2 regions of the Gilliamella sp. BG7 genome follow, and region 1 is predicted to be linked to the other one. Evidence: riboswitches for the same ligand, from Rfam matches in the RefSeq annotation. Region 1 holds a riboswitch; the other holds the start of a gene.
The links. A riboswitch is a leader RNA that binds a small molecule or an ion and turns the genes downstream of it on or off. The one in region 1 is predicted to bind preQ1.

Region 1 (16,772 bases):
AATGCCAGCATTGCTTTTAACTCGCCAATGCGAAGAGTTAACCAAGCATTATCGTTACCTGTTGCTATGCCTAGCAGTTCGCGAATTCGAGCATAATCATCAAGCCCTTCATCATCAAGCTGTTCAATAATTGCTAGGTACTGTTTAGCTGTACGTTTTTGGTAAGGTAATGACAAAATAAGCTCTCGTAATCCAATAGCCATATTGCTATTGGCAATTATAAGATCTTCAGGAGGATAAATTTCAGACATACCAACGGCCAGAATTCGGCAAGCATATACACCAAGGTGTTCGTAGTCCATAATTAACACTTCAGTATTATGGCGGGTAAAAATATCCATCAAATTAGCAAATTCTTGCTCAGTTGAACCGGAAAAGTCCCAATCGACAAATTCGTAATCTGTTTGCTCATTAAATAGATCCCATGAAATCAAACCGCTTGAATCAATAAAATGCGTTTCTAAATTGCTAAGGTCGGCAATATCATCATTATCAAAACTTGGAGGTGAAAACACATCAAGATCTTTTAAACTGCGTCCTTGTAGTAATTCTGTTACTGTTCTTTCAAGCGCAACGCCAAAATTTGGATGCGCACCAAATGAGGCGTAACACGTTCCATTTTGTGGATTAAATAACACTACACAAATAACCGGAAACTCGCCACCCAATGAAGCATCAAAACAATAAAGCGGAAATCCTTCATTTTCAAGTGCATCAATTGCAGCTAAAACGGTGAGGTAACGGTTAATCACTTCAGTTGGGATAATTGGTAAGCTAATGCCTTCGGCTATAATCTTATTTTTAGTATAACGCTCAAAAATTTCAGATAATCCTTGTACTCGAGCCTCATTACGAGTATTACCGGCTGACATTCCATTAGAGGCATATAAATTAGCAATTAAATTAACTGGCACATAAATAGTTTTTTTGTCAGACTGCTGTTCAAATGGTAAAGCGCAGATACCTCGATCACCATTACTTGATTGTAAATCAATTAAATCTGTTGCACTCAATTCCTGATTAGGATCATAAAACTTAAGTAGTTCTTTGGATAATAGTCCTTTAGGTAGGGAATTATCTTCAGGAATAGTGAACCATTTTTCACTTGGATAATGCACAAAATCGGCATTCGCTATTTGCTTTCCTAAGTAAAAATCTGAAAAAAAGTAATTGGTTGATAACCGTTCAAAATACTCTCCTAAAGCCGATGCTAATGCCGCCTTTTTGCTTGCGCCTTTACCATTAGCAAAGCACAATGGACATTTAGTATTTTGAATATGCACTGACCACACATTAGGTACCGGATTTAGCCAAGAAGTTTCTTTTACTTCTAAATCATATTTTGCTAATTGCTGCTGAAAATAGTTGATCGAATCTTCAAGAGCAGCATCTTTACCGGGGATATAAGTTTTCATAAGTTAATCTCAAAATAATTTTATGTTATAATTTTTTGCATTTACCGCTTTCAATAATTTATCACTTTATACGCAAATATAAAAAAATAGAAGTAATAAAATTAATCCACATAAATAAGGAAATAAAATGAACAAAAAAATAGATTTTAAAAATCTTACCATTAAAGACTTATTCTGCTTTGATAAAATGTTAACACCTTCATTTATTACTATCGTGTATTGGATTGCATTAATTATTATTGGCTTTAGTGCATTCACTATAATACTAAGTAGTTTTGCTTTATTTACTTATAGTTTTACCGCCGGTTTATTTACCTTTTTTACTGGCATTATTACCTTTGTTGTAGGATTTATTTCAACTCGTATTGGTTTTGAATTGATTTGTGTGCTATTTAATATTAATCACAATATTCAAAAATTAGCTAACGAAAAAACAGACTCCGAAAAAAAAGAAGAATCGTCTAGCATCAATACTATTAATTAATATCATTGATTTAACTATATAGACTAAAAAAGCGGGAACTGATTCCCGCTTTTTTTCTTTTGTTTTAAGCTGCATATTTTTAAATCAAAATAATCTATTAACCAGCATTAAGCTCGCTAAGTGGCCACCTTGGCCTAACATTGATTGCTAAATCTGAATATTGCTCTGCTTTTAAATGAAGCATCCCAGCGTAAGCAATCATGGCACCATTATCAGTACAAAATTCAAGCCTTGGATAATAAACCTGCCCTTTTCGCTGATGCATCAATTCAGTTAATTTAGTTCGCAATGTTTTGTTAGCACTTACCCCACCGGCAACTACTAAATTTTTAAACCCAGTTTGATTAAGTGCCCGTCTTGATTTAATCACCAATGTATCGACCAAAGCGTCTTCAAACGCTCTAGCAATATCAGCTTTAGTTTGTGCATCAATAATATGATTATCACTATACTGATGAATTATATTAGCTGCTGCTGTTTTAAGGCCTGAAAAACTAAAATCAAGCCCAGGACGATCAGTCATTGGCCTAGGAAAATGGAATCGCGCTCCACTACTCTGTTCAGCCAATTTTGATAATTTTGCGCCACCGGGATAATCTAAACCAAGCAATTTGGCTGTTTTATCAAAAGCTTCTCCTGCAGCATCATCAATTGACTCTCCAATAAGTTCATATTTACCAATACCAGTCACACTAATAAGCTGTGTATGTCCCCCCGAAACTAATAATGCAACAAAGGGAAATTTAGGTGGATTATCTTCAAGCATCGGCGCAAGTAAATGGCCTTCCATGTGATGAACTGCAACAGCTGGTACGTTCCAAGCATAAGCAAGCGATCGTCCAATTGATGCGCCTACCATCAAGGCTCCAATCAATCCCGGACCAGCAGTATAAGCAACCCCATCAATATCTTGAGCGGTTAAATTAGCTTGTTTTAAAGCTGCTTGAATTAATGGCACGGTTTTACGAATATGATCGCGTGATGCCAGCTCTGGCACCACACCACCATAATCAGCATGTAATTTAATTTGTGAATAAAGCTGATTTGCAATTAAACCATTGACATCATCATAAATGGCAATGCCAGTTTCATCACATGAAGTTTCAATACCAAGGATCTTCATTAATGTCTACCTACAAAATCAGCAAAGTCTTGTTCATTCCATAGTTCTTGTTCTGTTATATCTTTATCAGGAATGCGATATTCTTCGGTTGCCCAATCACCTAAATCAATAAGTTGGCAACGCTTGCTGCAAAACGGGCGATAAAGACTGGTTTGACTCCATTCAACTTCTTTTTGACAAGTTGGACACTTAACAAGTGTAGTAGTATTTTTATTCATTTCAACTCTTTTTTGAGTAACAGTATTCAATCAACAACAAGCTAATTCAAATTCAATACCATCAGAATTAACGTTATCGTAATCCTCAAGTGCTAAAAAACGAATACTATATCTGGTCATATGACCAGATACTTGAGGATACACATTTTTATCTAACGAAATTCGAATACGAATTAAATTAACATCGCCATTAGTTTCTTGAAAAAAGTTATTAGTATAAACAAACCGTTTAAATTCACCTAACTGTCGAATTAATTGCATATAGCATGTTAGAGATTTATCAAGTATTGATAAGTGTTGTAACCAATTTTCTATTTGACTATAACGCCTTTCTTTCGAAATTTTGAGCCATAAATGAAACGAAGGCAAATCAAAACTACAACATCCCCCCGGAATCATTAAGCGTTGACGAATGGCAGTAATAAATCGATCATCTTTTAATGGTTGTCCTAAGCGCCCAATTGCATTAAATTGAGCAATAAAATCATCAAATTGGTGAATCAGGTCATTAAGTAAATCATGATCCACCCCCTCAATATTTGACCACAAAACTAACTTTTGTTTTTGCAATTCAAGTTCTTTAACCAAATCACTTTTAATATCATTACGTTCAATAATCTCTAACAACTCGGACAACGCATGAAAAAAAATCAATCCATTATTATCATCAAAATGACAATGTGTATTTAATTGATTTAATAAAAATTCAACACGAAGCCAAGTGCGCATTTTTTCATTTAATGGGTGTTCAAAAATAATATTATTCATCTATTCTAAATCTTACTTTTAAAGCTATCTAAATATTGTTGATGCAGTAGATTAACTTGTGTTGTTAGCGACGACAAATTACCGTCATTAACTATAATATCATCAGCATAAGATAAACGTTTCTTCAAAGATACTTGTGACATTATCATCTTTTTAGCTAATAATTCATTAATATTATCCCTTTTTACTAATCGTGCCAATTGTAGTGAAAATGGGACATCAATTATCAGCACGCGATCAGCCCAAGTATGCAAATTGTTTTCAATCAATAACGGCACAACCCAAATTAGATAAGTTGTACTTTGCATAGCAATTTGTTTTTGGGTTTCTTGTTGAATGATGGGATGCAATAAATCATTAAGCCAGAGCCGTTCATGATCATTATTAAAAATAATTTCACGAAGCTGACTACGATCAAGTTCACCATTAGTAAGCAAAATTTCTTGGCTGAAATGCTTAACAATTTGGTTAAACGCATAGCTACCTGCTTGCACAACTTGCCTTGCAATAATATCTGCATCAATAATAGGTACACCTAATTTGGCAAACAAATCGGCGATAGTGCTTTTGCCACTGGCAATACCACCACTGAGCGCAACAACATAAGGCATAAGGCAAATTCCAATCCAACAAAAATTGCTTTATTATAGCATATATGTAATTTGATTAAATAATACAAATATTGAGAAAGATTTAGTTGTTAATTAGCTATTAAATTTTAAAAATAACTCACAAAATCAGTACGTATAAACAGCAATTTGAAAAATTTATTGCCTAATAAAAAAATAAATTAAATAAAACAGTTGTTTTATATTATTAGCTGTATATAATCACATATATCTGTATATAAAAACAGGAATACGTAATGAGACCGTTAACTGAACGCCAACAACAGATTTATGATTTAATAAAAAATAATATTAAAACTACCGGTATGCCACCCACACGTGCTGAAATTGCTCAAAAATTGGGATTTAGATCTGCTAATGCAGCCGAAGAGCATCTGAAAGCTTTAGCTAAAAAAGGCGCAATCGAAATGATCGCCGGATCGTCACGTGGAATTCGCCTTTTACTTGAAATGCCTATTGAGCTAAACGAACTAGAAGGTTTGCCACTCATTGGGCAAGTCGCGGCTGGATCACCAATATTAGCGCAAGAACATATCGAAAGCCATTACCAAGTTGATCCTTCACTATTTAAACCTCGGGCAGACTTTTTATTAAGAGTTCAAGGTATGTCAATGAAAGATATTGGTATATTTGACGGTGACTTGTTGGCTGTACATAAAACCCAAGACGTTAAAAATGGGCAAGTTGTGGTTGCTCGCATTGACGACGAAGTTACAGTTAAACGTTTATCACGTAAGGGAAAACATGTACACCTTCTTGCCGAAAATGTCGAGTTTTCACCAATCAAAGTCGATTTGGAACAACAAAATTTTGCCATAGAAGGACTAGCAGTTGGTATCATTCGTAATGGTTCTTGGATGTAAGCAAACGCATAGACGCAAGTATATAGAAGTATAGGCAAAGTTAGTATAAAATAACAATTAATTAACGTGTTGGAGATTACTATGTGGCTATTTTGGTTATACGAATTTTTAGGATTTATTGCAGTTATATTACTCGTTTCTGGATACTGCCGTTTTAGAGAAATCGGTTTTTGGTCTTTTATTTGGAAACATTTGAAATGGGTCGCTTTAGCAGTATTAGTTGTTTGGTTAGTTATTGCACTTCTCTGTCGAGTTGATTTATACAATGCAGCTCACTGTTATTTTAGAGGTGAGAGTATGCGTGCTAACACAAAATATTCTATCTTTTTAAGTGAGTGCCAAATAGAAACGCCTAGCGGCAGTTATGTTCCTATTGAACGAGCTAGAGCATTACCTGGTTCAAGTCACCATGATAACGATGATGGCAACAATAGCGACGCTACAAACGAATTTTATCCAGTAAATTAATTTTTGACAAATCATTAAATATCCGGCAAATGTTATCGCAATTGTCGGATTTTTTATTTTGAAAGATCAATAAAATCATAAATGAATTGCAAAATAATCTGTTTGCTTAAATCAAATTATTAATTGTTTTGCTTAAATAGCCTGCTGAAAAGTCAAATAACGTTGCTCCAATTTTTTAAAACCAAAAATTAGCATAAAGCTCACACAAAGATAAATCACTGCCGCAATACCAAAGGCATGAAAAGGTTGATAGGTTTCGGCATAAATATCGCGCGCAATCTTCATCACATCTGGCACAGTAACAGTAAAAGCCAGTGCAGTTGAATGCAACATAAAAATGACCTCGTTACTATAAGCTGGCAATGCAATACGAAATGCTCTTGGAAAAATGATATAACGATAGAGTTGAAAACGATTAAAACCAAGTGCTGTTGCGGCTTGAATTTCGCCATTTGGCACATTCCGCATGGCACCAGCAAAAACCTCAGTAGCATAGGCGCAGGTGTTTAGGGTAAAGGCTAACACCGTACAATTTAAACCACTTTGAAAAAAATCCTCTAACCAAGTACTATTTTTAACCACACTTAAGGTATATATACCAGTGTAAATAATCAATAACTGCACATATAAAGGCGTACCTCGAAAAATATAAGTAAATAGCCAAATAGGTAGTTTAATCAGTTTATTTTGTGCGTTTCGCCCTACCGCTAACGCTAGCGACAAAATTCCCCCCATTAAAACCGATAAAATAAAAATCCATAGCGTCATCGCAAGACCAGTGATATTATAACCATCGGTCCATAATAGTGATTGCCAATATTGTTGAATAATTTCTAACATGAGTTCTTATAATTTAGTTTTAGTAATGCCAATAGAATAATGCCGTTCAAGCCACCATAAAATGATATTAGATATTGATGTAAAAAACAGATAAAACGCCCCAGCAATCAAAGCAAATAACAAAGGTTGGTACAGAGCTTCGCCTGCATTTTTAGTAGCTTTGACTAAATCCGACAACCCCAATAACGACACTAACGCTGTAGCTTTTAACACCACTAACCAATTATTAGCAATACCTGGCAGGGCAAAGCGCATCATTAAAGGAAACATTACATACCCAAATACTTGCACTTTACTTAAACCAAGCGCTGTTGCTGCCGCTAAGGTGTTTCTAGAAACCGCAAGATAAGCTCCTCTAAAAGTTTCGGTAAAATATGCCCCATAAATAAAGCCTAACGTAATAATACCCGCGATTAAAGGATCAACTTCAATAAAAGGAGCGTTAAAATAATCAGTTATATTATTAACCAAAAACTGCAAGCCAAAAAAGATTAGCATCATCAACACTAAATCGGGTACACCTCGAATTAACGATGTATAAGCCTGACAAAGCACATTACATACTTTTGAATGACTCAGTTTACCTAATGCACAAACAATACCAAGTATCATGGCCAGTAGTAGCGATGTCAATGCTAAAATAATAGTCAACCATGCACCTTGACAAATTAAAGAAATATACCCCTGCATGGTTTATTTTTTATTACCGTACACATTAAAATCAAAATACTTATTGTTGATTTTTTGGTAGGTGCCATCAGCTAAGAGGTCTTTTAAAGCTAGGTTAAAGGCCTCGCGCAACTCATTATCATTTTTACGAAAACCAATCCCCACTCCGACATCAAAGTAGTTCACATCGGTTAGAGCATCACCAGAAAAAATAAAACCTTTCCCTTGTGGCTGTTTTAAAAAGGCATAACTGCCAGTCACTTCGTCTTGCAATGCCGCATCTAAACGACCAGCCACTAGATCAGAAAATACTTGTAACTGATTTTGATAAGGCACAATAACTACACCGTTCGGACGCCACATCTCGTTGGCAAAATGTTCTTGCGATGTACCTTGCTCAACACCAACACGCTTACCTTTCAATGACTCAGCATTAGGCATTAAATTAGTACCCTCTTTAACAATCAAACGTGAATAAGTCATAAAGATTTCGTCAGAAAAAGCGATCTGTTTTTTACGTTTTTCGGTCATCATTAGCGAAGACGAGATAATATCAATCTTTCTTGATAATAACGACGGGATCAACGCATCGAAGTCGGTCGATTGAAAAGTACATTTAATATTGATCTTTTCACACAATGCTTTCGTGATTTCAATGTTGAATCCAGTAACTTCACCATTAGCATCAATAAAATCAAAAGGCGCATAGGATGTATCCGAACCAACTTTAATCGATTCAGGTAACGCAGCATAACTTGCCATTGGCAAGCTTAAACAACCGAAAATAACTAATTTTTTTAATAAATTTTTCATGTTTAATCTTTCCTTTTTTATTTAAGGCAATAATATAACGTGTTCTAAGGTAATTTTCTAATAAAAAAAGTTATTATTGTGGTATGTAAAATTAGAATTACTTAATGGCAAAAACGCTAGACAAAATAGTTAAAGTTGTTACTTTTAACAACTAATAAAAGCTAGTTTGATTGAGCTTTGGTTGCAAAATTTTGAAAACGGTTTTAAAAAAATTTTGTCAAAAAGTTTCAGATAACTATATGTTAAAGTATAAAATGAGTTGTTTAGTTGGGTTCAGGTTTGTGTTGTTGTTATTTTATTCATCAGACATCCATTTTGCGAAAATAATGTTTGTCTGATTAAATTCTAAGTACTATAGGTAAACTAAATTGTATCAAGTATAAAAAAACCGACCATAGAGGTCGGTTTGTCTTTTGAAGTTTTATTACTGTTGGGCTTCAATGTTGCCGCCAACTAAATCTAGATGAATAGTTTTACCTGGGACTAATTTACCTGACAGTATTTGTTGTGCCAATGGGTTTTCGATCTCTTGTTGGATCGATCGTTTTAACGGTCTTGCGCCATAAATTGGGTCAAAGCCAACCTTAGCTAACTGTTCAAGTGCAGCATCCGAAATATCCAATTGGTAACCACGTTCTTCTAAACGTTTTTCAACGTGTGCTAACTGAATTTTGGCAATCGCTTTAATGTTTTCTTGACCTAATGGGTGGAATACCACTGTTTCGTCAATACGATTGATAAATTCTGGTCTAAAGTGTTTGGTTACAACCGTCATCACTAGAGATTTCATTTCGTCATAACTTAGTTCAACTTGACCTTGAATTAGGTCAGAACCTAAGTTTGATGTCATAATTATGACAGTGTTACGAAAATCAACTGTGCGACCTTGACCATCTGTTAAGCGCCCATCATCCAATACTTGCAGTAAGATATTAAAGACATCTGGGTGTGCTTTTTCGACTTCATCAAGTAAAATTACTGAGTATGGTCGTCGTCTAACTGCTTCGGTTAAATACCCCCCTTCTTCATACCCAACATAACCTGGAGGCGCACCAATTAAGCGAGCAACGGAGTGTTTTTCCATAAACTCTGACATATCTATACGCACCATAGCATCTTCGCTGTCAAACATAAAGTTAGCCAATGATTTGCAAAGCTCGGTTTTACCGACACCAGTTGGTCCTAAGAATAGGAATGATCCAATCGGTTTATTTGGATCTGAAAGCCCTGCTCGGCTACGTCGAATCGCATTTGCAACCGCTAATACTGCTTCATTTTGACCAATTACACGTTTATGTAAGGCATCTTCCATGTGCAATAGTTTATCTTTTTCGCTCTCAAGCATTCTAGAGACTGGAATACCTGTCGCTTTAGATAATACTTCTGCAATTTCGTTATCGGTCACTTTGTTACGCAATAACTTCATGGTTTTGCCTTCTAACTGCGTTGCTGAAGCAAGTTTCTTTTCGAGCTCTGGAATTTTGCCATATTGTAATTCTGACATTTTGTTCAAGTCGCCAGCTCGACGAGCTTGCTCTATTTCAGTACGTGCCTTTTCTAGTTCTGCTTTGATGTTTTGAGTCCCCGAAACAGCTGCCTTTTCTGACTTCCACTCTTCTTCAAGTGAAGCATATTCCTTTTCTTTTTCAGAAAGTTCATCATTTAACATTTGTAGTCGCTTTTTACTCGCATCATCAGATTCTTTTTTAAGCGCTTGTTGTTCAAGTTTAAGTTGAATTATGCGCCTTTCAAGTCGATCTAAAGATTCTGGTTTTGAATCCATTTGCATACGAATACTTGATGCGGCTTCGTCAATTAAATCAATCGCTTTGTCAGGTAACATGCGATCAGAAATATAACGATGCGATAATGTAGCCGCAGCTACGATTGCCGGATCGGTTATTTGCACATGGTGATGCAGTTCATAACGTTCTTTTAAACCACGCAAAATAGCGATAGTATCTTCAACTGTTGGTTCGGTAACATATACTTTTTGGAAACGACGCTCTAACGCAGGATCTTTTTCAATATATTGACGGTATTCATCAAGCGTTGTTGCTCCCACGCAGTGTAATTCACCGCGAGCTAATGCGGGTTTTAACATATTACCAGCATCCATTGCTCCATCGCTTTTTCCTGCGCCAACCATGGTATGGATTTCGTCAATAAATAATATAATGCGACCTTCTTCTTTTGCTAAGTCTTTAAGCACGGCTTTTAGGCGTTCTTCAAATTCCCCTCGATATTTGGCACCAGCAATTAATGCACCCATGTCTAATGATAAAACGCGTTTATTTCGTAATCCTTCAGGGACTTCACGGTTAACAATGCGTTGTGCTAATCCTTCTACAATAGCAGTTTTTCCTACACCTGGTTCCCCAATTAATACTGGATTATTTTTAGTACGACGTTGTAATACCTGAATAGTTCGACGAATTTCTTCATCACGACCAATAACAGGGTCAAGTTTACCTTGTTCTGCTCGTTGAGTTAAATCAATGGTGTATTTTTTAAGTGCACCGCGTTGATCTTCTGCATTAGGATCGTTCACGTTATCGCTACCTCTTACTTGATTAACTGCTTGGCTAAATTTATCTTTATTAACACCTGATCTTTTAAGAAGATCGCCTAAACTGCCCTTATCCTCTAAAGCGGCTAATATAAAGAGTTCTGATGAAATGTAGCTATCACCGTTCTTTTGGGATAATTTATCGCAAAGATTTAATACTCGAACAAAATCTTGCGATGGAATAACATCTCCACCCACACCTTGAACTTGGGGTAATCGGTCAATAGCTTGAGCTAATTCTTGTTGTAAATTAACAATATTTGCACCTGCTGCAATCAATAAAGGCATTACACTACTCCCTTCTTGATTAAGCATGGCTGATAGGACATGCACAGGCTCTATATATTGATTGTCTTTACCTAATGCCATTGACTGCGCATCAGCTAAAGCTTGTTGAAACTTATTTGTTAGTTTATCTAACCTCATAGTGTTTATCTCCTGAGCAATAAATTTGGATTAAACGCTTAACATATTTAATCCATTTGCATGTGATCTAAATGAGTGTTGCAACCTAAATTTCAAGAGCAAAGTTAAAATATTTTTTACAAAATTTATACAACAAAATTATCAAGTATGTAAGAATTAATTGACACAAAAATAAAGCTGTTTGCAATTCAAGCAATTACATCTAAATTTCGTTTTAAGATATACTGGTAAGATGACAAATTCACTTTTATCCCTTATATTGTTACCTTTATTTTGTTAGGTTCGCTAACCGTGGTTCGTAACCCATCCCACGAAAAAAAACTAGGAATATAAAATGTTCAAAATAGCCAAAGAGTTTCAATTTGATGCTTGTCACATGTTAGATGGGCACAATAAAAAGTGTCATAATCTGCACGGTCACACTTATCGCCTATTAGTTGAAATTAGCGGAGAGCTTATTGATAACGGCTCAAGCCAAGATATGGTCATGGATTATGCCGATTTAAAGCTAATAGTTAAACAACATATTGTCGATCCGTTAGATCACGCCTATCTTTACAATCAACATAACCCTAATGAGTGCCGTATCGCGTCGTTACTACAAGAAATGGATCGTAAAATTTTTGCCTTTCCCTGTAGAACCACCGCAGAAGGAATGAGCAAATTTATTTTTGATTGCTTATCGCAATATTTGCCTGTTTCGATGATCAAACTATGGGAAACGCCAACTTCGTATTGTGAATATCATCGGAGTTAATAATGATTGAATTTCGTATTGTTGAAATCTTCGAATCCTTACAAGGCGAAGGTTATAATACTGGCATGCCTGCCGTTTTTATTCGTTTTGCAGGATGCAATTTAAATTGCGCCTGGTGTGACACTAATTTTCGCAAATTTACTCGATTCACGTTAGATGCTTTAATGACTAAAGTGAGCGAATATAAAAACAAAAATATTATTATTACAGGTGGCGAACCGACAATGGTTAAAGCGTTACCTGAATTGCTTTTGCCACTTAAAAAAGCGGGTTATTTTATCGCCATTGAAAGCAACGGTCTTGGTAAAATCGATCCGCTTATTGATTATATTGCGCTAAGCCCTAAATTTTGTTATCAGTCACGCTATCAAAAAATAGTACAACCAATAGCAAATGAAGTACGCATAGTAGCCGAAAATCACTGCGATTTTATTCCTTTTTGCCAATATATCGAAACTCATATTCAAGCCAAACGCTATTATCTATCTCCTTGTGAAAAAGATGGTGTATTTAATATGTTTGAAACGATAGAGTTGTTAGGAAAAATCAACCAAAATCGACTGAATAATAAATGGCTTTTGAGTGTGCAAAGCCACAAGTTTGCAGACATTGAATAGTTTTTATCTTTAGGTTCAACTAGTTTTCGGAAGTTAGTAAAATAGCTATTTTTTACATCAAAAAGTAAAATAACATCAGTTATTGAATTGATTTTTATTATTTTTTTCTATTAAAATTACGACTTTATTAAAACATTTTGGCTGGAGCATCAGTTTTATTCGATTTTTTACATTCTTTTAATAAAAAGGATCCTTCCTCTTTTATGCGATCAGTGACAATTCATCACTTTGTCGGTATTATATTGGGCATTTTATTATAATCGGTTAGGTTTAGTGTGAATATTCAACAATTATTAACGCAACGTGTTTCGCAAGCTATGATTATGGCAGGTGCAGATAAGAACTGCGACGCTTTAATTAAGCAATCAGCTAAAGTACAATTCGGTGATTATCAAGCTAATGGCATTATGTCTGTTGCTAAAAAAATGGGGATACCTCCTCGAGAACTTGCTCAGACGGTTTTACAGCATCTTGATGTTGATGATATCGCTGAAAAAGTTGAAATTGCAGGTCCTGGTTTTATTAATATCTTTTTGAAAAATAGCTGGATTGCTGAGCAAAATGAAGTTGCTTTAAGTAATGATAAGCTTAATATTACTTTACCCGCCAACCCGCAAACTATTGTGGTTGATTATTCGGCGCCTAATGTCGCCAAAGAGATGCATGTTGGACACTTGCGTTCAACTATTATTGGTGATGCTAGCGTTCGTGTTTTATCTTTTTTAGGTCATAATGTTATTCGTGCTAATCATGTTGGTGATTGGGGAACTCAATTTGGTATGTTAATTGCGTATCTTGAAAAGATGCAAAATGAACATGCCAATGATATGGATCTTTCAGATTTAGAGTCATTCTATCGCGCCGCTAAACAACATTATGACGGAGACGAAGTGTTTGCCGAAAAAGCTCGTAATTATGTAGTGAAATTACAAGGTGGCGATGAATATTGTCGTGATATGTGGCGCAAGCTAGTTGATATTACCATGACGCAAAATATTGCCACTTATAAACGTTTAAATGTTACGTTATCGCTTGAAGACACTATGGGTGAAAGCATTTATAACAGCATGCTACCTAATATTGTTACCGATTTAAAACAGAAAGGGCTTGCGGTTGAAAGTGAAGGGGCGATTGTTGTTTTTCTTGATGAGTATAAAAACAAAGAAGGCGAACCGATGGGTGTTATCATTCAAAAACGTGATGGTGGCTACCTTTATGCAACAACCGATATTGCTTGTGCTAAATATCGTTACGAAACGTTACATGCCGATCGTATTCTTTATTATACTGATTCCCGCCAACATCAACATTTAGAGCAAGTTTGGGCTATTGTTCATAAAGCTAAGTATGTACCAGATTCATTAAAGCTTGAACACCATATGTTTGGTATGATGTTAGGTAAAGATGGTAAGCCGTTTAAAACCCGTTCTGGTGATACTGTTAAATTAAATGATTTGCTAGATGAAGCGTGTGAGCGCGCAACAACTTTAATTCGTAGCAAAAATCCAGATCTTTCTGAAAGTGAGCTTGCAAAAATTGTCGATGCGGTGGCTATTGGTGCAGTTAAATATGCTGATCTTTCTAAAAATCGGACTACTGATTATGTTTTTGATTGGGATAATATGTTGTCATTTGAAGGCAATACCGCACCTTATTTGCAATATGCTTATACCCGTGTGTTATCAATTTTTAAAAAGTCCAATATTTCCGAAGATAGCTTAACAGCTAAGATTAGTTTGGAATCTGATAAAGAACGTGCTTTAGCAACTCGTTTAATTCAATTTGATGAGACTATTTCAATCGTGGCAAGCGAAGGTACACCGCATGTGCTTTGTGCTTATCTTTATGAAATTGCGACGCTGTTTTCAAGTTTTTATGAAAACTGCCCTATTTTAGCAGCTGAAAACGAAAGCCTGAAACAAAGTCGCTTAAAAATAGCTTCTTTAACAGCTAAAACACTTAAAACTGGCCTTGATATGCTAGGCATTAAAACTGTTGATAAAATGTAATTTAACCACCACCAATGTGAATGCATTGGTGGTGTATTTTAATACATGCTTTTTAAAATTTTGACTAAATATGTTTAGGTTTATTGTTCGTCATCAAAATAAGTTAATGGCTTTGTTGCAGTTATTTATTGCGATCTTTGTTATTCGTTTGTTACCACATGCCCCCTGTTTCTGAATCACTCACTTTTTCAAAGCACTATTATGATGATAATAATCAGCTACATTAGCCAATGATGATCGTTATCGTTTATGGACGCCTTTGGAAGATATTTCGTCTGATTGTTGTTACAAAAGAACGGTGGTTTTATTATCATATTGGTTTTAATCCGTTTAGTTTAATTAGGGCTTTTGAGGCAACCTATTTTGGTGGTGGAAATCGTCAAGGTGCTTCAACCATTACCATACAGCTAGCGCAAATACATTGGCGGTCAAATACCAAAACCGTTGGTGGGAAGCTGCATCAAATTACTAGGGCTATACAGTTAGAGTTGATGTATTCTAAACATGATATTTTAGAAGCGTATTTAAATTATGCCCCTTTTGGTCGCAATATTGAAAGTGTTGGCGCAGCGTCATTTATCTATTTTAATAAACCGCCTTCACAAGTCAATTTGCCTGAGGCGTTAACTTTGGAGGTGTTACATCAATCACCAACGTTTCGAGTTGATCGTAAAACAGGATTTGCTGACAAAGCGTTAATTAAAGCAAGAAATCAATACTTGCGTGAACCTAATCGCACATTACCACCAAATTTAAAGCGTATTGATATTTATCTAACCAGTGGCAATCTTCTTATTCAATGATGCAAAGAAAAAGGTAAAACGTGTTTTATTCTAGGTGTGTCACCTATTAATCCCGATACTATTTTTAGACCCGTGATGGTCGACAATCAAACAGGTAAGGCTATTTGTCCTCCTTATGATTTAACAACCTCTCACTTAGCTGTTTTTGCTAAAGCGGGGGATTGCTAAAAAAGCGTCACCATCAACAAAACATTGTGGTTCATCACAAATTTTTTAGGCGAACCGCCAAAAATAACTTTGCCTCTTAAAAATGTGGTTTATCAATTTAGAACCACTAAACAAAAAAATGAACAAATTAGTTTTACTTCTAATTGTGATGCGATGTTAAATCACTTTATTGGTTTGTTAATAACAATTTTATTGGGCAAACCGAACCACGCAAGGCACTTAGCTGGATCCCAACACAAAGCGGGACTTTCAAAATTTTAGTGCTTGACGATATGGAACAAAGTGATTCACGGAATATAAAAATTGAACTGTTTGATTAATTAATATGATAGTTAACCCGAAATGTTAACTATCATCATCTTTTAAGTTATATTACTTGTTTGGCAATATTAATCTCTAATCTATCAGTATGTTCTTTAGCAAAGTTGGCAAATTCAACAAAATGTGACGTTGTGTTGTGAAAATCAATTGCCTGCTGTGATGCCCATGTTTCGATCACTATGAAGATATTTGAATTATCTATACTTTGATTAAGTTCATAGCGTAAACAACCTGCTTCAGCTCGACTACCTGCTACTAGGCGTTTAAAAATTGGCTGAAATGCGTCATAGAATTCTGGTTTAACTGTGATTGTGGCAATAATATTTAATTGACTCATGTTAGTAGCCTACCTATATTTCAAAATAAGTTGTTTGTGTAGTATACGCTTGCTACTGCTAATATCCAAAAGCAGTATTTAATGTTAATAATCTCATTTTTGTGACAATAAATTATTTTTATTAAATAACTATTTATGACTTTATTTTTTATTTTATTGGTAATTAACTTTATTAAAAACTATTTTTTGAAGTAAGAAATCTAAAAAATAATACTTTAACTATTTCATTTATTTATATATTTTATAAGCTATAGTGCTTGCTATTAAAAATATTTTGGTTAGAATTTCTGCAGTTTTTTTATCGATACGGTGTAAGCGCAATGATCAATTGTAACTCAGTAATCTTAATCATTAATATTATTGATTTCATTTTATCCTCCTTTTTGGGGGATTTTTTTTGCCTATTGCGCCAGATTTTATCAACTTGATTTAAAATGATTGAATTGTAGAGGCATATTATGATTGAACATAAAAA
Region 2 (16,772 bases), on a different contig from region 1:
AATAAAAAAAATTTGTGTATTAAAATCATGCCACATAAGCCATCTCTCTAGATTCACCCAAATTATTAATAATTTAACGTATAAACCTTAAGAGAACCTTAATATAAACCTAGCCAATAATCGGGTAAATGAGCAAACAAATACAATTAAATGTTATTTAAAACAAAATAATTGGTATTTTGAGAAAAACGTAACTGCAAAATCAAGCGAGGCGCAGATGATAAAATAAACGACTATAACAAATAAAAAGATTTCTGTTGGATAAATCATACTACGATTATTAATTTGGGTTGCAATAAAAGTAAATTCCGCCACTCCAACAATATAGGCTAACGAAGTATCTTTAATCAGTGATACCCATTGATTTACAAAAGACGGCAACATCATTTTAAGGGCTTGTGGTAATATGATAAATATAATAACTTGCTTTTTAGTTAAGCCTAATGAAAACGCCGCTTGCCATTGTTCTTTAGCCACAGCAATCATACCTGCATGAACTGAATGTCCAATGTATGCAGCTCCTATCAAGGATAAAGCAAATATTACCGTTGCAATTGCTGGCACATCTACACTAAGTAACACAGGTAGAAGAAAGTAAGTCCAGAAAATAAGCATAATGACAGGAATAGCTCTTAAAAAACCAAGTATACCAACTAAAAAATAACGCATAACTCCTTTTAAGACAGTCAACCCGACTCCAGCAAGAATACCCAAAAAAGTTGAAAATATAATTGCGGCAAAACTCATTAACAGCGTTAAAAAAATTCCTCCGGGAAAATTTCCCCACATCATATAACTGAAATTGTGGTAAATAACCTCTAAACCTTTAAGCTCCATAAATGATTACACCTTACCTATTTGCAATCGTTTTGCTTGATAAATATTACCCAAAGTTCCAACAATCACTATCGCCAAAATATATAATAAAGTTGCAATAGCAAAATCTTGAAAGGTTTTTAATGATTCTGTTTCAACTTGACGCGATACATAAGAAAGTTCTAACACACCAATAGCCATTGTTAACGACGAATTTTTTATAATATTCATGTACTGACCAATTAAAGGTGGAAATGCAATACGAAAACTTTGTGGCAAAATAATAAATCGCATACTTTGCCACCAAGTTAAACCTAATGCCAATGAAGCCTGTTCTTGCCCCCGACTTACACCAGCTATACCCGCTCTAAATTCTTCTGCAATAAAAGCACTGGAATAACAAGTTAAACCAACTAAACCGATTATAAATTCAAATGATGGCATTTTCAGTGAAAAAAACAGCAACTGGATTTGCGATTCTTCAAATAACCATAATTTAAATTCTATTGGTAATAAATTACCCACACCAAAATACCAAAAAAAGAGTTGAGGCAATAACGGAGAATAACGAAAAATTGCGTTATACCCCATTACTATAACTTGAATGAATTTAATTCGACTTTGTTGAGCAATAACCAGCAAAAAACCTAGTGATGTTGAAAATATAATGGTTAGCAATGAGATAGCTAACGTAACTAAAAAACCATCCCATAACCACCACAAATAACGAGGCTCAAGTAATTGCTCATACATAACTACTGACCTTTACCAATTTTAAAATCACCACGAGGAATCGCTGATGCAGTTTCAGGTCCAAACCAACGATTATAAATCGTTAATGCTTCACCATCTTTTTCTAGTGTTAACAAAATTTGATTCACTTTTTCTTTCAAACGATCTTCCCCTTTTGGTATACCAACAGCTTGATATTCTTGAGTAATACTAAATGGTGAAATTTCAAATACAGCTCGTTGTTCTTCTGGTAAATTCGCTAATAGGCCGATTAATTTTGCATCATCTTGAGTAATTGCCTGCACAACACCATTACGTAATGCTGCAAACGCAAATGGTGTATCATCATAAGAAATTACTTTAGCTGTTGGGTATTTTTCTCGCAATGTAATTTCCATAACTGTACCTTTATCGGCACCAATACGAAGATTTTTCAAATCATCTGCTGATTTCAATACTCCTTTTTTTGCTACAAATTTCTGACCAGTCGCAAAATAAGGAAGGCTAAAATCAACGGTTTTTGCTCTTTCATCAGTAACGGTAAAATTAGCTACAATTAAATCGGCTTTTTGGGATGTTAATAATGGAATTCGATTAGCTGGATTAGTCGGAACTAGCTCAACATTGACCTTTAATGCTTTTGCTATCTCGTTGGCATAATCAACGTCAAGACCAACAATTTTATTTGTCTTTTCGTCAATATAACCAAATGGCGGATTACTATCAAATACCGCTATTTTTATTTCTCCTCGTTTCTCAATATCATCAAGGCGATCTGCATAAGCAGAATTTGCACCTAAAAAACTACTTACTAATGCAATAACAGTTAGTGATTTAGTCAACAATTTCATTCCGATTCTCCCTCAGTCAAGGTTATGTTATATACCGTTAAAGTTTAGCAACAAAGAATCGAATAAATAAATAACAAATACTCACATGGTTATAACTTAAAGTTATATGTAGTAGTTTTCGATTAATGACATTAAAAAAACTAATACAAGCTAAAACAGCTTATATCACTATTTTGATTTATTTAATAATATTGATTTACCCTACTATCTCGCTATCAACAAAAAAATAAGCAATTTCTTTTTCAGCCGAGGTTAGAGAATCTGAGCCATGTACGGCATTTTCAGTCATACAGTCAGCAAAATCAGCTCGTAAAGTGCCTGCGGCTGCTTTAGATAAATCAGTTGGTCCCATCAATTCTCGATAACGTTTAATGGCATTATCGCCTTCGAGAATCTGAACAACTATCGGCCCAGATATCATAAATTTAACCAACTTATCAAAAAATGATTTACCTTGGTGCTCAGCATAAAATCCTTCTGCCTGTTCTTTGTTTAATCTAAGCATTTTTAAGGCAATAATGTTAAGTTTTGCTTGGCTAATACGGGTTTCAATTTCACCAATCAATTGTTTTTTAACGGCATTAGGTTTGATGATAGATAAAGTTCTTTCAATAGCCATAGGTTTGCTCCTTGTTGGTTTAATCAAGGGTAAATGTCATTCGTGAAATTTGTCCACTTTGATCTAATAAAAATAGATGATGTAAACCTTTATGAGTAACTGTCAAAGCTACCTTTTGATCGCCATACGTTTTCTCAATAAGTTCACCATCTAAAAACCACCATTTGTCACCAACACCACCTTGTGGAGTTAGATCGATAGTGATATCTTGTTGCCCTGGTAATCGTTTTACCAATTGCTTATCTTGCAGTCCAATAATATTGAGTGGCAAAAAGATATCTTTACCAAACACTGGGCAATGATTATCAACTTCAGGAATTAGCGATTGCCGACGTTCTTTGGGTTGTAGCCAATTTTCTAAAGCTATTGGCCAAAGTGCAACCTGTCTTTTATGTGCATTGCTACAGTCTGCTGACACACGTTTGCCGGCATCATTTACCCAAATAGTCACCCACCCTGAACGATAAATATTATTATTAAGTGCTGTTATCGTATCAAGTGTTGGAGGTATCATATTATTTAATACCCATGCATTTTTTTGACGGTGGCAGTTTTCATCAGTTGCAGGTAACTTTTGTCCTGATGGCCAACAAATTTTTTCTAAGGTTACTGTTGTCGGTTTAGTTACTAAGGGAAGTGTGCGATTTATTCGTCGCTCTTTATTTAATAATAACGTGTTAACTTGTTGTAGTATCGGCACCGCTGTAATACTGCCATATTGACCTACAACGGGCGTTCCATCAGGACGACCGACCCAAATGCCAATCAAATAGCGAGGATTGACTCCAATCGCCCATGCATCACGATATCCATAGCTAGTGCCTGTTTTATAGGCAAGCTGATAATTATTAACTAGCATCTGTCTTGTGATCCATGCACTACCATCACTAATAAATGGCTTGCTTAGTAAGGGATCTGCTTGCGTAAATCGTAAAGGACTTACTTGCCCATGACGAGCAAAGGCACTATATGCGCTAACTAAATTATCCATTCTTAACGACGCACCACCCAATATATACGATATATTAGGATCATTACCTTTAGATTGAAGTGGTAAGCCAATACTAAACAGCTTGCCAGCAAATCGTTTTGGCCCATAAAGCTCAATTAACTCAACAGCAGGTAAGTTTAATGAGTTCTTTAATGCATCTGAGGCACTGATTGGTCCATAAAAATCTTCATCAAAATTCGTAGGTCGATAATCAGAACTGATTCTAGGTGTATCTTGCAATAACGATTCAGAATGAATCATGCCGTTATCAATCGCTAAAGCATACATAAAAGGCTTTAATGTCGATCCAGGAGATCGAAGTGAATTTATCATATCGACCTGACCAAATCGCTCTTTGTCGTTAAAATCAACCGACCCAACATAGCCTTTTACGGACATATCCGTATGATCGACAACTAAAATAGCTAGTGAGTTTTTGGGAGGTAACTGATTTTTACGATTAGCAGCAATATCTTCAAGGCTGTATTGAAGAGAGAGATCGATATTTGATCGAATAATATCAACATCAGGATATTGTTGACTTAACCTGCGAGCTAATAAAGGAGCTAATTGTGGCTTTTTACGTGGGTAAACCCATACTTCTTCTTTTCTAACTTGCTCTATAATATCAGGTGACCATACCTGATATTGGGCCAATCTTGCTAGAACTTTGTCTCGTGCTTGTTTGGCTCGTTCGGGATACCTATCAGGACGCAAACGACTAGGGGCTTGTGGTAATACGGCCAATAAAACCGCCTCACTACGTGTTAACGCTTTGGGCTCTTTACCAAAATATGACCAACTAGCAGCCCCTAAGCCTTCGATTGTCCCGCCAAATGGGGTGCGATTAATATATAAAGTTAAAATTTCATCTTTTGTAAAATGTAATTCAAGTTGTAGTGTTCGAAATATTTGTTGTAACTTTCCTGCCATGGAGCGATCGTGTGGATAAAGTAACCTTGCAACCTGCATCGAAATAGTACTACCACCAGAAATAATTCTTTTATTGGTGATATTTTGCCAAGCTGCTCTCAATAAAGAGGCAGGATTAATACCAAAATGATCATAAAAATGGCGGTCTTCATAATTTAATAACACATCAAGGTAATCATTGGGGACTTCATCTAATTTGATAGGATACCGCCAAATACCATTTTCATCAGCAAATCGCCACAGAGGCGAACCATCTTGCGCAAGAATTGTTTGTGTCGTTTTATTTTGTGTTATTGATAAAGGATAAAAGTAATCGGCAATAAAAAAGCCACATAATAACAAAAGGATAGAAAAAAATAAGAAAGCCAGAATTTTAAGTAGGCACTTTTTCATTTTGTCAAAAAACTTCCGGTAACACTATGTTTGAGTATAAATAGATACCGCTAACAAGTGTTAGCGGTTAATCAATTTGTTTACATTTTAAAAATCAAATTTAATTAATACATACTAGCTATTGTTGTTTAGGTTCATTGGGATCTACATTGCGCTCAACAATAGACATTAAGTCAAATGATTGACCAATTGCAAACCGATCCGGACGATACATAGATTCAACATAAGGGTATGGAATCATATAATTACCTGCCGTCACTGCTCTAGCCAAATAAGCAACCTGCGATCGATAAGTACCATCGCTCACATAGTGATTAATATCAACAGCCGCAACATATCTATCATCACGGAATTCTTGATATTTAATATCATTGCTATCTTCATCTTTCAACAAATTGGCAAGTTCCGGTATTGCCTGTAAACTTACACTACTATTTGTGAGATTTTGATTTTCTAACTCAAGTCCAGCAGGTAAAAAATCAACAATTAACGCATCGTGAACTTCTTCTTTATGTGCTCTAACATCCAATAATACCACCACTAAATCACCCACTTTCAAGTGATCAGGTTGAATTTTGTTACCTTTCAAATCGTAATAAGAACGATTGATAGTTAAAATATTTTCATCACTCGTTGGTGCAGGCGCTTTCTTGCCATAACCTGAAACGGTGAATTTAATATAAAGTGGTTGTGCATTTTCTGGATTAGAAATCGTTAATCTATTTGCTAAATTAGCAACACCAAAAGAGCGTGATAAAGTCGAATCAACCTCATTTGACTGCTCGTTGATCACAACATTAAATTTATGTGAAGATTTATGTTGTTCTAATGACCAGCCAGCCACAAATAATGCGTAAAGTTCCTGAGTTGAAAAATAACGAGTATCATTAAGCAAATCAGATAACTGAATTAAATAATCAGCTTGCTTATCAACACTTAAATTATTTTCTACCAATAAAAATAAAACTAATGCATTATCACGAATAGCACTACCATATTCGCCTAACCAAGAATAGCGATTATCATAACTTGTAGTAAATACTCGATGCATCAAATTATTATAAATATTGTCAAAACCAGCCAGCTTAGCAGAAAGCGCTAACTGAGCAACAGGTAATGGTGAGAATACCTTAAAATCACTCTCAGTGATCTGTTGATACATTCGATTAATTTCATTACGCATAGGCACAGTTATTTTATTTTGCCTTGCCAACACAGCTAAAGCATAAGCTTTAGTTGCAAATTGCGTATAATAGCTTACTTGTGAATTTTCATAGTAGCTTTGTAAACTATTAAATGCATTGGCATCATAAGTATATTGGCTGATACGGGTAATTGCTGCATCAAGCGCTTTATTATTGACATTATAACCACGCTCACTTGCTTGGATTAAAAAATCAGTCGCATACACAGTTAACCAATATTCCTCGGCACTGTCTTTGCTCCATAAACCAAAACTACCATTATTACGTTGCATTGATAAAATTCGCGAAATACCTAATTGCACTTTTTCGCGTCGCTCTTTATCCGATTCGGTTTTAATTCCCAAAGCTGCAAGTTGGTCTTGGTTTGCATATAATGATGGCATTAAACCACTAATAGTCTGTTCTAAACAACCATATGGATAAGCAAATAGCGATTTAATATATTGAGCAATATTTAACGGCGGTTGATTAGATACAATTAATTTACCATCAACCGTGTTTTCAATCATCTCAGCTATACTAGCTTCAGGTAAAACCCAACTTTCACCACCATTAATTGCCGCAGCATAATATTTATTGGTAGCGGCATAAGCCGGTCTAACACCGACTGCCCACGATCGTTTGATCTGATAATTTGAGCCATCATCCAATAAAATGCCTGTAACATTAATTGTCACTGTACCTTGTCCATAGCCATAATCAGCAACAACGGGCACTTGAATTATCTGTCTTTGCTTACTATCAAGTGTTATTTTTGTAGACTCAACAACATTTTGATAAATCAAACCATCCATCGAAACATCAACCTGCATTGTTTGCGTTTTTTCGGTTAGATTATTTAGATCCAGTGCCAAGGTAGCCTGATCACCACCCGATAAAAATCGCGGTGTAGATAATTCAGCAACGACTGGCGAGGCAACGAGCATAGTTTGTTCAGCCTTACCAAAACGGCTATCATCCCACGCTTGAGCCATTATGCGTAATTCGCCATTAAAATTAGGCAAAGTAAGATCTACAACGCCTTCACCGTCATCATTAAGGTTAATAGTTTGCAATTGTTGAGCCACAATTTTAACTTCGTTTAATGGTTTTTTACCGCCTGTGCCAGATTCACCAAGCATAGCATCACCACCAAAGCTTACATTCAAATTGCGACCTTTACCTTCAATTAATTTTCCATACACATCGTAAAGATCAACTTCATAACGTTTACGACCCAAAAATGCGCTATAAGGATCAGGTGTTGCAAAATTAGTAATATTTAAAACACCGGAATCAACAGCCGAAACCAATACTGATACTTTATTATCCTTTTGGATTGCACTTTTATCTACTTTGACCTTTATTGGAATAGTTTTTTCAGGCTCTGTCTTCTTAGGAGCTTCAATGCTCAAGTTTAATTGACGATTTGAAGTGTCAATCGGTAAATAAAGTAACCCTATTGCTCTTTTAATTGTTTGCACTGCCGCATCAGTTGATGGGCGAATAATCATCGCACTAATATAAATATCATGACGTTTCCAATCTTGGATTGGAATTTCAACATCAATGCCGTTTTCATCAACAGTAATATCTTTTTCCCATAACAGACCATCATTGGTCTCAAGTGAAATATAACCTGAGCCTGCCACTGGTGCTTGTACATGTATTTTAGCAGTATCACCGACCGAATAGGCAGTTTTATCCAGGCTCAATTTGACCTGATCTGGGCGAACAGCATTGGTACCATTGGTATTATCTTCCCAATTGTAACCACTTCTAAAACGTAAACTACTAGTAATATTATTTTTAGTATCAACAATTTCAATACGATATGAGCCATAATCATCAGTTTGGTAACTCACCTTAGCTGTACCATTGGCTTCTATAGAAAGTGGTTGTTCTTGTGCAACAAACTCACTTGAATTGTATTCTTGATGCCATCCAGCATATTCAGACCAACTCCAATAATAATTACGACGTTCACGAATAATTCTTGCCTTTAAATGGCTAGCAGCTAGCTTTTGTCCATCGCTATTGACATAAGCCACTTCAAATTCAGCATTAGCACCTTTATCAACTGTCGGACTAGTTTCATATTTATCTGATGACCAATCATAATAAGGTGCTTGAGAAAACAGTGCACGCACAGCAGGCATTTGCTGATTTGGCCAAATAGCCTGGCTGGCATAACGAGTAACAGGACGTCCCCCTGAATCAAGTAAACTGGCCTGCAAAATAAATTTAATAGGAGAACTCAACTTGCCCCAATCGCTAGTATCAATTCCAACTTGTGCATTACCATTTTTATCTAATGTCGTCTCAATATTATCAAGTTGTCTAGCTATATTATTGTCGGTCACATCACCAATTTTATAATCAGCAAGTTCTGGTATTGAATCAATTTTTTTAAGATAAATATTACCTTCTAAATTATTTCCTGCTGCTGGAGCACCATAAAGATACCAACCTTTAACATCAAAATTGACACGTTTATCAAGCATAATAGGCTTATTGGATGCAGCCCTAATTTCCATTGCCATGCGCTCTGGTAAAAATTCTTCCACACGAAACCACGCATAACGGTAATTATCGTCGCCTAAATTAAAGCGAAATGCCCATTTACCCGTTGCTGCATTAGCTGGAATAACATATTGCCATTGATATAAACCGTTAGATTTTGCTTTAGCATCGACAGTAAAATTCTCAACAACTTGATTATCTGGTGACATAACATCAACAACAACAGGTTGCAACGGCAATGGATAACCATCAGCATTACGCAAAAGTGCATTAAAATAGACCGTTTCTTGAGGACGATATAAATCACGAGGTCCAAAAGCGAAAAATTGTTTTTGATTAAAAGTAGAACCCGTTAAATTATATTCGCTTAAATTTAATGCACTACGATCCAAATTCAACAAAGAAATTTGATTGCCATCACTTGCAGTAAGTAATGCATAATCCATGCCTTTTGGCAAAGTGACTTCAGCATAACCTGTAGCATCAGTCTTAGCTGTAATGGTGGTACAATTTTTATTACTATCTCGAATACTTTTGTTACATAAAATCGATATATTTACATCAGCAAATGGTTTTCCATTATCAAGGCCATGAGTAATAACGGATAATTTACTATTGTTATAAGCATGAACCGCAACACCAATATTACTGATCGAAAATAGTGATGCAGGATTTGCATAATCATAACTTCCGGCTTGATTCATAACAGCTAAATAAATCCCTTCTTGTTGAAGTTGCGGAATGGATGATAAGTTAAGTAATACGGTTTCTTGCGAATTACGCTTAGGATTAAGATCAAACCGAGACGTATAAACTAAATCAGCAAATTTATTAATATTCTTTGAATTCCAAGTTGACACTTGGTTAATAAAACCATAATCAGCGATAAAATCAGATAACTGTTCTGGTTTAATTTTAAAGAAATTAACATCAATTTTATTAACATTAAGCGTAGTAACAGGTAAACCAGTCATTGATTTGCTTGGCAACAAAAAACCATTACTAGCAAATCCCACCATCGGCAGGCGATCTTGAGTTTTAATTTCTGCTTGGTAGACTTCTTTTAAACTGTTGCCATTAATTGCAGATAACATCTTATCAATGGTGAGATCTAATTGACGATTCGGTTCAAGATAGCGATGTCTTAATTCTAATCCGTTATCCGACAACTCCCAAGCCCCGTCAACATTGCCGGTTTGGCGATCAACTAAACGAAGTAAATTAGAAAAATTGAGTTTAGGATTTAAAGGAACCGAAAAGGTAATAACTAAAGTACTTGAACCATCAAGAATGACTTCTGAACTATCAATAACAGTTAATTGTTTACCGCGGTACTTTTCAACTAATTCTGACGTAGGGTTAAAGGCTGGTTTTGACGATTCATCTTGTACGATATTACCGTCATCACTAGGATTGCTAATATCAGCTGTTGTATTATTATCAATAACTTTTGTTTCTAATTGCGTTTTTGCCTGTTCAGCGCTTACGTTTTGCTTAGTGTCTTTATTGTCGCAACCTGTTAAAGCTAGCAACAGACTCAATACAGCCAGATGTTTTACAAATCCCATCTTATTATTACCTCGACCTTATATATTTTTATGTGTAATTGCTGTTTTTTAACTTTATTTTTGATTATATTTTGACCGCATATTATGCACTGCTATTTGTCTTTTAGCAAAGAAAGTTTGATCGCATTTAAAGAATTTGAAAAAAATAAAATCAACACTTTTTATGATTTTTAAACTGGTCTTGATAACTATTTAAAAGATTGTTTAATTAATCTAGATTTAGAACCTTTTAGCTTTTAGTAAAAAAGTAATAATTACCACGTTCAAGTCTATTTTTTATGCGATATCAAAAAATGACTCATATCATCAATATACTGGTATCTTCAAGACCTTTTTCTCTTAACTCAGATGCTCATATTTTTTCAAGAAAGCATCAGATGTTGACAAATTCTAGTAGGATAAATGCCAATAATAACATTTATATGTTGTAAAAACAGGTATGCGTTTTTATGGGTGGTTTTTCAATATTGAACATAAAACTCATTTAAAATAATTAATGAGTTTTATGTTTATTAAGATAATTAAATAAAAGATTGATTATAATAATTAGTTACTTTTAGGCATTGCAACTAACTTTTTTAGGATAAAATTGAGAATGACACCATAAAGTGGCAAAAAGAATAATCCGCAAATTAGAATTTTAAAACTATAGTCCATTAACGAAATTTCGATCCAATGATTTGCCATAAATTCATCGTTACTTTGATAAAATGCGATAGCAAAAAAGACAATAGTATCAATACCATTACCAAATATTGCTGATGCTGTTGGGGCAACCCACCATGATTTGTTTTTTCTTAAATAGTTAAAAACAGTAATATCCATTAGTTGTCCAACTAAATAAGCGGCAAAACTAGCCAATGCAATTCGAAATACGAAGCTATTAAATTCCGTCAATGCTGATAATCCAATCCAATGGGTTTCAAAAAATAGTACCGAAATCAGGTATGAAAATAACAATGCAGGAATCATTACAACAAAAATGATTTTTCTGGCTAAACTAGCACCATAAATTCGAATAGTCAGATCGGTAGTTAAAAAGATAAACGGAAAAGTGAATGCCCCCCAAGTTGTTTGAAAACCAAAAATTTCGAATGGGATTTGGACTAAATAATTGCTTGAAGCAATAACCAATATGTGAAAAAAAGCCAACCAGTAAAGCGCTTTTTGCTTTTGTTTACGGGTAAAACTTTTTTCTATCGATTCTGAATGAACATTTAAGTACATCTTTTTTCCTTTTTAATGGGGGTGAGAGAACCCAATGATGAATGAATTTATTTAGCTTGAGCCATATATTCTTGTAGGCCCTTATTGCGCAATAAACAACTTGGACACTTACCACATCCCCCTTCAACACCGTAATAACAGGTGTGAGTATTTTTTTGAACATAATCAAGATAATCTAGTTTATCAGCCATTTCCCACGTTTGCGCTTTAGTCAAATACATCAGTGGCGTGATGAGATTAAACGCATAGTCCATGGCTAAATTCATTGATACATTCATTGATTTAATAAAGACATCACGGCAATCTGGATAACCACTAAAATCGGTTTCACAAACTCCAATAATAATGTCAGAAATTCCTTGTTGCTTAGCATGACAGCCAGCCAAAAGTAAAAAAAGCATATTACGCCCATCAACGAAGGTATTGGGGTAATCGCCATCTTGAGCTGCTTTAATTTCTTGAGCGTCATCAATCAACGCATTATTTGTAGTTTGTTTGATAACTGATGTATCAATGACAGTTTGCTTAATACCAAGATCATCAGCGATCCATTTGGCTTTTTCAAGCTCTATTGCGTGGCGTTGACCATAGCGAAAACTGATTGCCTGAACGTTTTCACGTCCATAATCAGCAATGGCTTGCAGTAAGCAAGTGGTTGAGTCTTGCCCACCAGAAAATATAACTAGTGCTTTACGAGTTTGCATTAATGTTCCTGTTAAGATAGATTAAATTAGCGATTATCCACTTTTTCTGGATACATGTCGTGATTGGCTAATCGATTAGCCGCAACTTGTTCCCAATGAGTACCCAATTTGCCATAATTGGCATAAGGATCAATCGAAATACCGCCACGAGGTGTAAATTTCCCCCAGACTTCGATATATTTAGGATCCATTAATTTAATTAGATCTTTCATAATAATATTAATGCAATCTTCGTGGTAATCGCCATGATTCCGAAAGCTGAACAGATAGAGTTTTAATGATTTACTTTCGACCATTTTAATCTTGGGCACGTACGAAATATAAATTGTCGCAAAATCAGGTTGCCCCGTGATAGGACAAAGACTAGTAAACTCTGGGCAATTAAATTTAACAAAATAATCGTTATTCGGATGTTTATTATCGAACGTTTCGAGTATTTCAGGACAATAGGTTGTTGGATAGCGAACAGACTGATCGCCTAGTAGTGTAATTTTACTCATTATTTTTCCTTAGTTTTTTAGCGTGGGAGGTTCACGAACCACGTAACAAGACGCACACCATACTCTTTTTGCTTAAAAAAGTCTAGTACAGCAAGAGGATTATACAAAATATAAAACTAACACCATCAACAATAGCCATCGATGGTATTAATGATAAAAATGTCGTTAGAAAGTAAGAAAACTGGAAAATAGCCTAATCATTATAGCTTACTCTGAACCCAATTCTTTATAAAAATCAGATAATTTAGTTTTAGCTTCATCAAGTTCCATTTCGGCATCAGCTAATTTTGTTTGTTGTTTGATAATTTTCTGTTTATTACCTTTTGCTCTTGCTTGTTCTAATTCTTTAGTCCTTTCAGCCACTTTATTTGATTTTTCACTAATCCTTTTGTTATATTTGGCTTCTAAATCATCATTTGAACAATGCTCATTTACTTCGCGTAATGCTTTTTCAAGCCCTTGGATTTGATGAGAATTATTATTTTTTTTAACATAAACAATCTGTTTTTCAATGGACTGTTTTTTGCTTTCACACGTTAGTCCATCTGATTGACCATTTGAGGCATAAACACCAAATGAAAATGAAATAGCCAAAGTAATAATACTTAATTTACAGACCAACCAATTTACTGATTTCATATAAATTTTCCTTAAGTTTATTTTCTTAATTGGACACAATCAACTTTATGATCTTTACCTTTAGTTAGAATAAGACTCGCTCGTTCTTTTGTCGGTAAAATATTTTCAACTAAATTTAATTCATTAATTTCTCGCCAAATACGGTTAGCAATATTTGTAGCTTCATGTTCTGGAAGTTTTGAGTAGTGATTAAAATAAGAGTTAGGATCGCTAAATGCACCCTCCCTAAATTTTAAAAACCGATTTACATACCAGTCATGTAATAATGACACATCAGCATCAACATAAATTGAAAAATCAACATAATCCGAAACAAAAACACGATTATTCGCTTGTGGATAATTCAGCGTACTTTGCAGTACATTCAAACCTTCAAGAATCAAAATGTCAGGACTATCAATAACGATTTCTTCATCTTCGACAATATCATAAACTAAATGAGAATAAACGGGTGCTTTAACTTGTGCCTGTCCTGATTTTATATCAGCAACAAAATTAAGCAATTTTTTTATATCGTAAGACTGAGGAAACCCTTTTTTATTCATTATTCCACGTTCTTCAAGGCATCTATTTGGATATAAAAAACCATCGGTTGTCACCAAAGCTACCTTGCGATGTTCAGGCCAACGGGTTAATAATGCTTGTAGCACTCTGGCGGTAGTACTTTTACCTACAGCAACACTACCTACAATGCCAATAATGTAAGGCGTCTTTTGGCTTTTACCTAAGAATTTAGATAGGATAGCTTGCCGATTAAAATTATTGCTGATGTAATAATTAAGCAATCTAGATAAAGGTAAATAAATTTCACTCACTTCATCCATGGATAAATCTTCATTAATACCTTGTAACGAAACTAATTCATCTGCAGTTAAAGTCATTGGTACAGTATTACGTAAGCTAGCCCATTCTTGACGATTAAATTTCAGATAAGGGCTTAAGTGATTTTTCATTTTATATTGTTCTCTAATTCGATTTAACAAATTTATTTGGCTCAGATTATACATAAATTTCTTTTTTTACAATCTTAAATTAGCATGACGTCATCATCATAGCTATATTTTGGACTTACTGATAAAATACGTTTGTAAAATGATTAACCCTAATATTAGACAGAGATTTTATGTTAAAAAATAAATCAAAACAGAAAGCTAAAAAAAGCCGTCAAGAGATTAATGAAGAATCTCGGGAACTGAAGCGTAAACGCAAACACAAAGGTTTACCAAGTGGCTCTCGCTTTAATAAACTAGATAATAATAAAAATAAAAATTCGACAAAAACAACCAAAGATCCAAGAGTGGGTAGCAAAAAACCTATTTCTTTAATTGTTGAAGATTCTAACAATATAGAAAAACCTGTTAAACAATCTAAAACAATTAAAACGATTTTATCGCCACAACAAGAATTAGAACAGTTAGAAAACGATCCAAAATTAGATATGTTACTTGATCTAGTCGAGCAAAATGTCAAACTCACTAAAGATCAACAAATTTATCTTGATAGCAAATTGAATCGTATCGATGAACTGATGCAAGAGCTTGGTTATACTGATGACGACTTTGATGATTTTGAAGAATTAGATGAAAAGAAAGAAAATATTGTTAGTTTATTAAAACGAAACTAATGATAGTAAAATATAATCGGCAATCGTGATAGTATGTATCTTGATATCAGTAGGAATATAATCTATTGGATTATATTCCTACTGATAATTTAAACTTAAAATCCATTATTTTTATTCAGTCAATTAATAATTAACAGTGAGCAAATCATAGTGCCAATATTAATTATGTTAAGTTTATATTTTGGGTTGTTGATTTGCACATTGTTATATTTAAATAAAACTAATCGAATCAAAATTAAAACCAAAATCAATAACCAACAAAAAGCAATACTAAAAATTCATAAAAATAATAACACTAAAAATAGACATAAGCGGAAGTAAAAAGTATGACTGATACGCAATTATGGGATCAAGCGTTAATTGAAAAATATAATTATTCTGGCCCAAGATATACCTCTTACCCTACTGCACTTGAATTTAACGAAAAATTTAATGAGCAGGAATTTTTATCGGCGGCAACTCGTTATCCTACAAAGCCGTTGTCGCTTTATGTACATATTCCATTTTGTCATAAGCTTTGTTATTTTTGTGGTTGTAATAAACTTATAACTCGCCAAACACAAAAAGTTACCAAATACCTTGATATTTTAGAAATTGAAATTGCTGAACGTGCAAAATTATTCAAACATCGCACGGTAACACAAATGCACTGGGGTGGTGGTACACCAACTTTTTTAAACGATGCTGAAATTACTCGATTGATTACCTCGTTAAAAAAACATTTTAATTTTGTTGCTAATGCCGAACTATCCATCGAAATTGATCCGCGTGAAATTACACCTCAAACGATTGACCATTTAGCAAGCGTAGGTTTTAATAGGCTAAGTATGGGAATTCAAGACTTTAATCACGAAATCCAAAGTCTAATTAATCGCGAACAAGACGAAACATTAATACGGTCTCTTATTAATCAAGCACGTAAAAATAATTTTCACTCAATTAGTTTAGATTTAATTTATGGCCTACCAAAACAAACCATTGAAGGTTTTGCCGAAACGCTTAATAAAGTGATCGAGATTTCTCCCGATCGTTTAAGTGTTTTTAATTATGCCCACTTACCGAGCCGTTTTGCTGCCCAACGAAAAATTAAAGATGATGATTTGCCTAATGCCAATCAAAAATTACAGATCCTACAAACAAGTATTAAAAAGTTAACCGAAGCTGGTTATCAATTTATCGGCATGGACCATTTTGCTAAGCCTTATGATGATTTAGCTATTGCTCAACAAGAAAATAAATTACATCGTAATTTTCAGGGGTATACAACTCAAGGTGATACTGATTTACTTGGGCTTGGTGTATCGGCCATTAGTATGTTAGGTGATAGTTATGCACAAAATCAGAAAGATCTAAAAAACTATCAAACTCAAGTTGAGAAAAAAAGACATGGATTATGGAAAGGATTCACCTTAAATAGTGACGATAAGATTCGTCGTGATGTGATAAAACAGCTTATTTGTCATTTTCA

Region 2: another riboswitch for preQ1. It lies ahead of queF (preQ(1) synthase); the one in region 1 lies ahead of queD (6-carboxytetrahydropterin synthase QueD).

The regions. Positions count from the first base shown of each region.
Region 1 covers NZ_JBIDFB010000005.1:2,974-19,745, forward strand. The annotation lists gene ycaO (30S ribosomal protein S12 methylthiotransferase accessory factor YcaO) at 1-1,415, opposite strand, end outside; gene ACGH49_RS04625 (DUF4282 domain-containing protein) at 1,543-1,899, shown strand; gene tsaD (tRNA (adenosine(37)-N6)-threonylcarbamoyltransferase complex transferase subunit TsaD) at 1,997-3,022, opposite strand; gene yacG (DNA gyrase inhibitor YacG) at 3,022-3,240, opposite strand; gene zapD (cell division protein ZapD) at 3,271-4,008, opposite strand; gene coaE (dephospho-CoA kinase) at 4,014-4,619, opposite strand; gene lexA (transcriptional repressor LexA) at 4,874-5,500, shown strand; gene ACGH49_RS04655 (hypothetical protein) at 5,582-5,968, shown strand; gene hisM (histidine ABC transporter permease HisM) at 6,101-6,808, opposite strand; gene ACGH49_RS04665 (ABC transporter permease) at 6,815-7,498, opposite strand; gene ACGH49_RS04670 (lysine/arginine/ornithine ABC transporter substrate-binding protein) at 7,502-8,290, opposite strand; gene clpB (ATP-dependent chaperone ClpB) at 8,715-11,285, opposite strand; PreQ1 riboswitch class I at 11,571-11,616, shown strand; gene queD (6-carboxytetrahydropterin synthase QueD) at 11,620-12,042, shown strand; gene ACGH49_RS04685 (7-carboxy-7-deazaguanine synthase QueE) at 12,045-12,659, shown strand; gene argS (arginine--tRNA ligase) at 12,935-14,668, shown strand; gene ACGH49_RS04695 (transglycosylase domain-containing protein) at 14,899-15,471, shown strand; gene ACGH49_RS04700 (hypothetical protein) at 15,508-15,639, shown strand; partial or broken gene ACGH49_RS04705 (hypothetical protein) at 15,813-15,959, shown strand; gene ACGH49_RS04710 (putative quinol monooxygenase) at 16,007-16,297, opposite strand; gene ACGH49_RS04715 (amidohydrolase family protein) at 16,756-16,772, shown strand, end outside.
Region 2 covers NZ_JBIDFB010000013.1:14,662-31,433, reverse strand. The annotation lists gene ACGH49_RS09075 (phosphatase PAP2 family protein) at 1-29, opposite strand, end outside; gene ACGH49_RS09070 (amino acid ABC transporter permease) at 154-837, opposite strand; gene ACGH49_RS09065 (amino acid ABC transporter permease) at 844-1,569, opposite strand; gene ACGH49_RS09060 (ABC transporter substrate-binding protein) at 1,572-2,405, opposite strand; gene ndk (nucleoside-diphosphate kinase) at 2,596-3,018, opposite strand; gene pbpC (penicillin-binding protein 1C) at 3,038-5,335, opposite strand; gene ACGH49_RS09045 (MG2 domain-containing protein) at 5,454-10,610, opposite strand; gene ACGH49_RS09040 (7-cyano-7-deazaguanine/7-aminomethyl-7-deazaguanine transporter) at 11,157-11,837, opposite strand; gene queC (7-cyano-7-deazaguanine synthase QueC) at 11,885-12,541, opposite strand; gene queF (preQ(1) synthase) at 12,568-13,041, opposite strand; PreQ1 riboswitch class I at 13,045-13,089, opposite strand; gene ACGH49_RS09025 (DUF1090 domain-containing protein) at 13,249-13,680, opposite strand; gene coaA (type I pantothenate kinase) at 13,698-14,633, opposite strand; gene yihI (Der GTPase-activating protein YihI) at 14,804-15,304, shown strand; gene hemN (oxygen-independent coproporphyrinogen III oxidase) at 15,631-16,772, shown strand, end outside.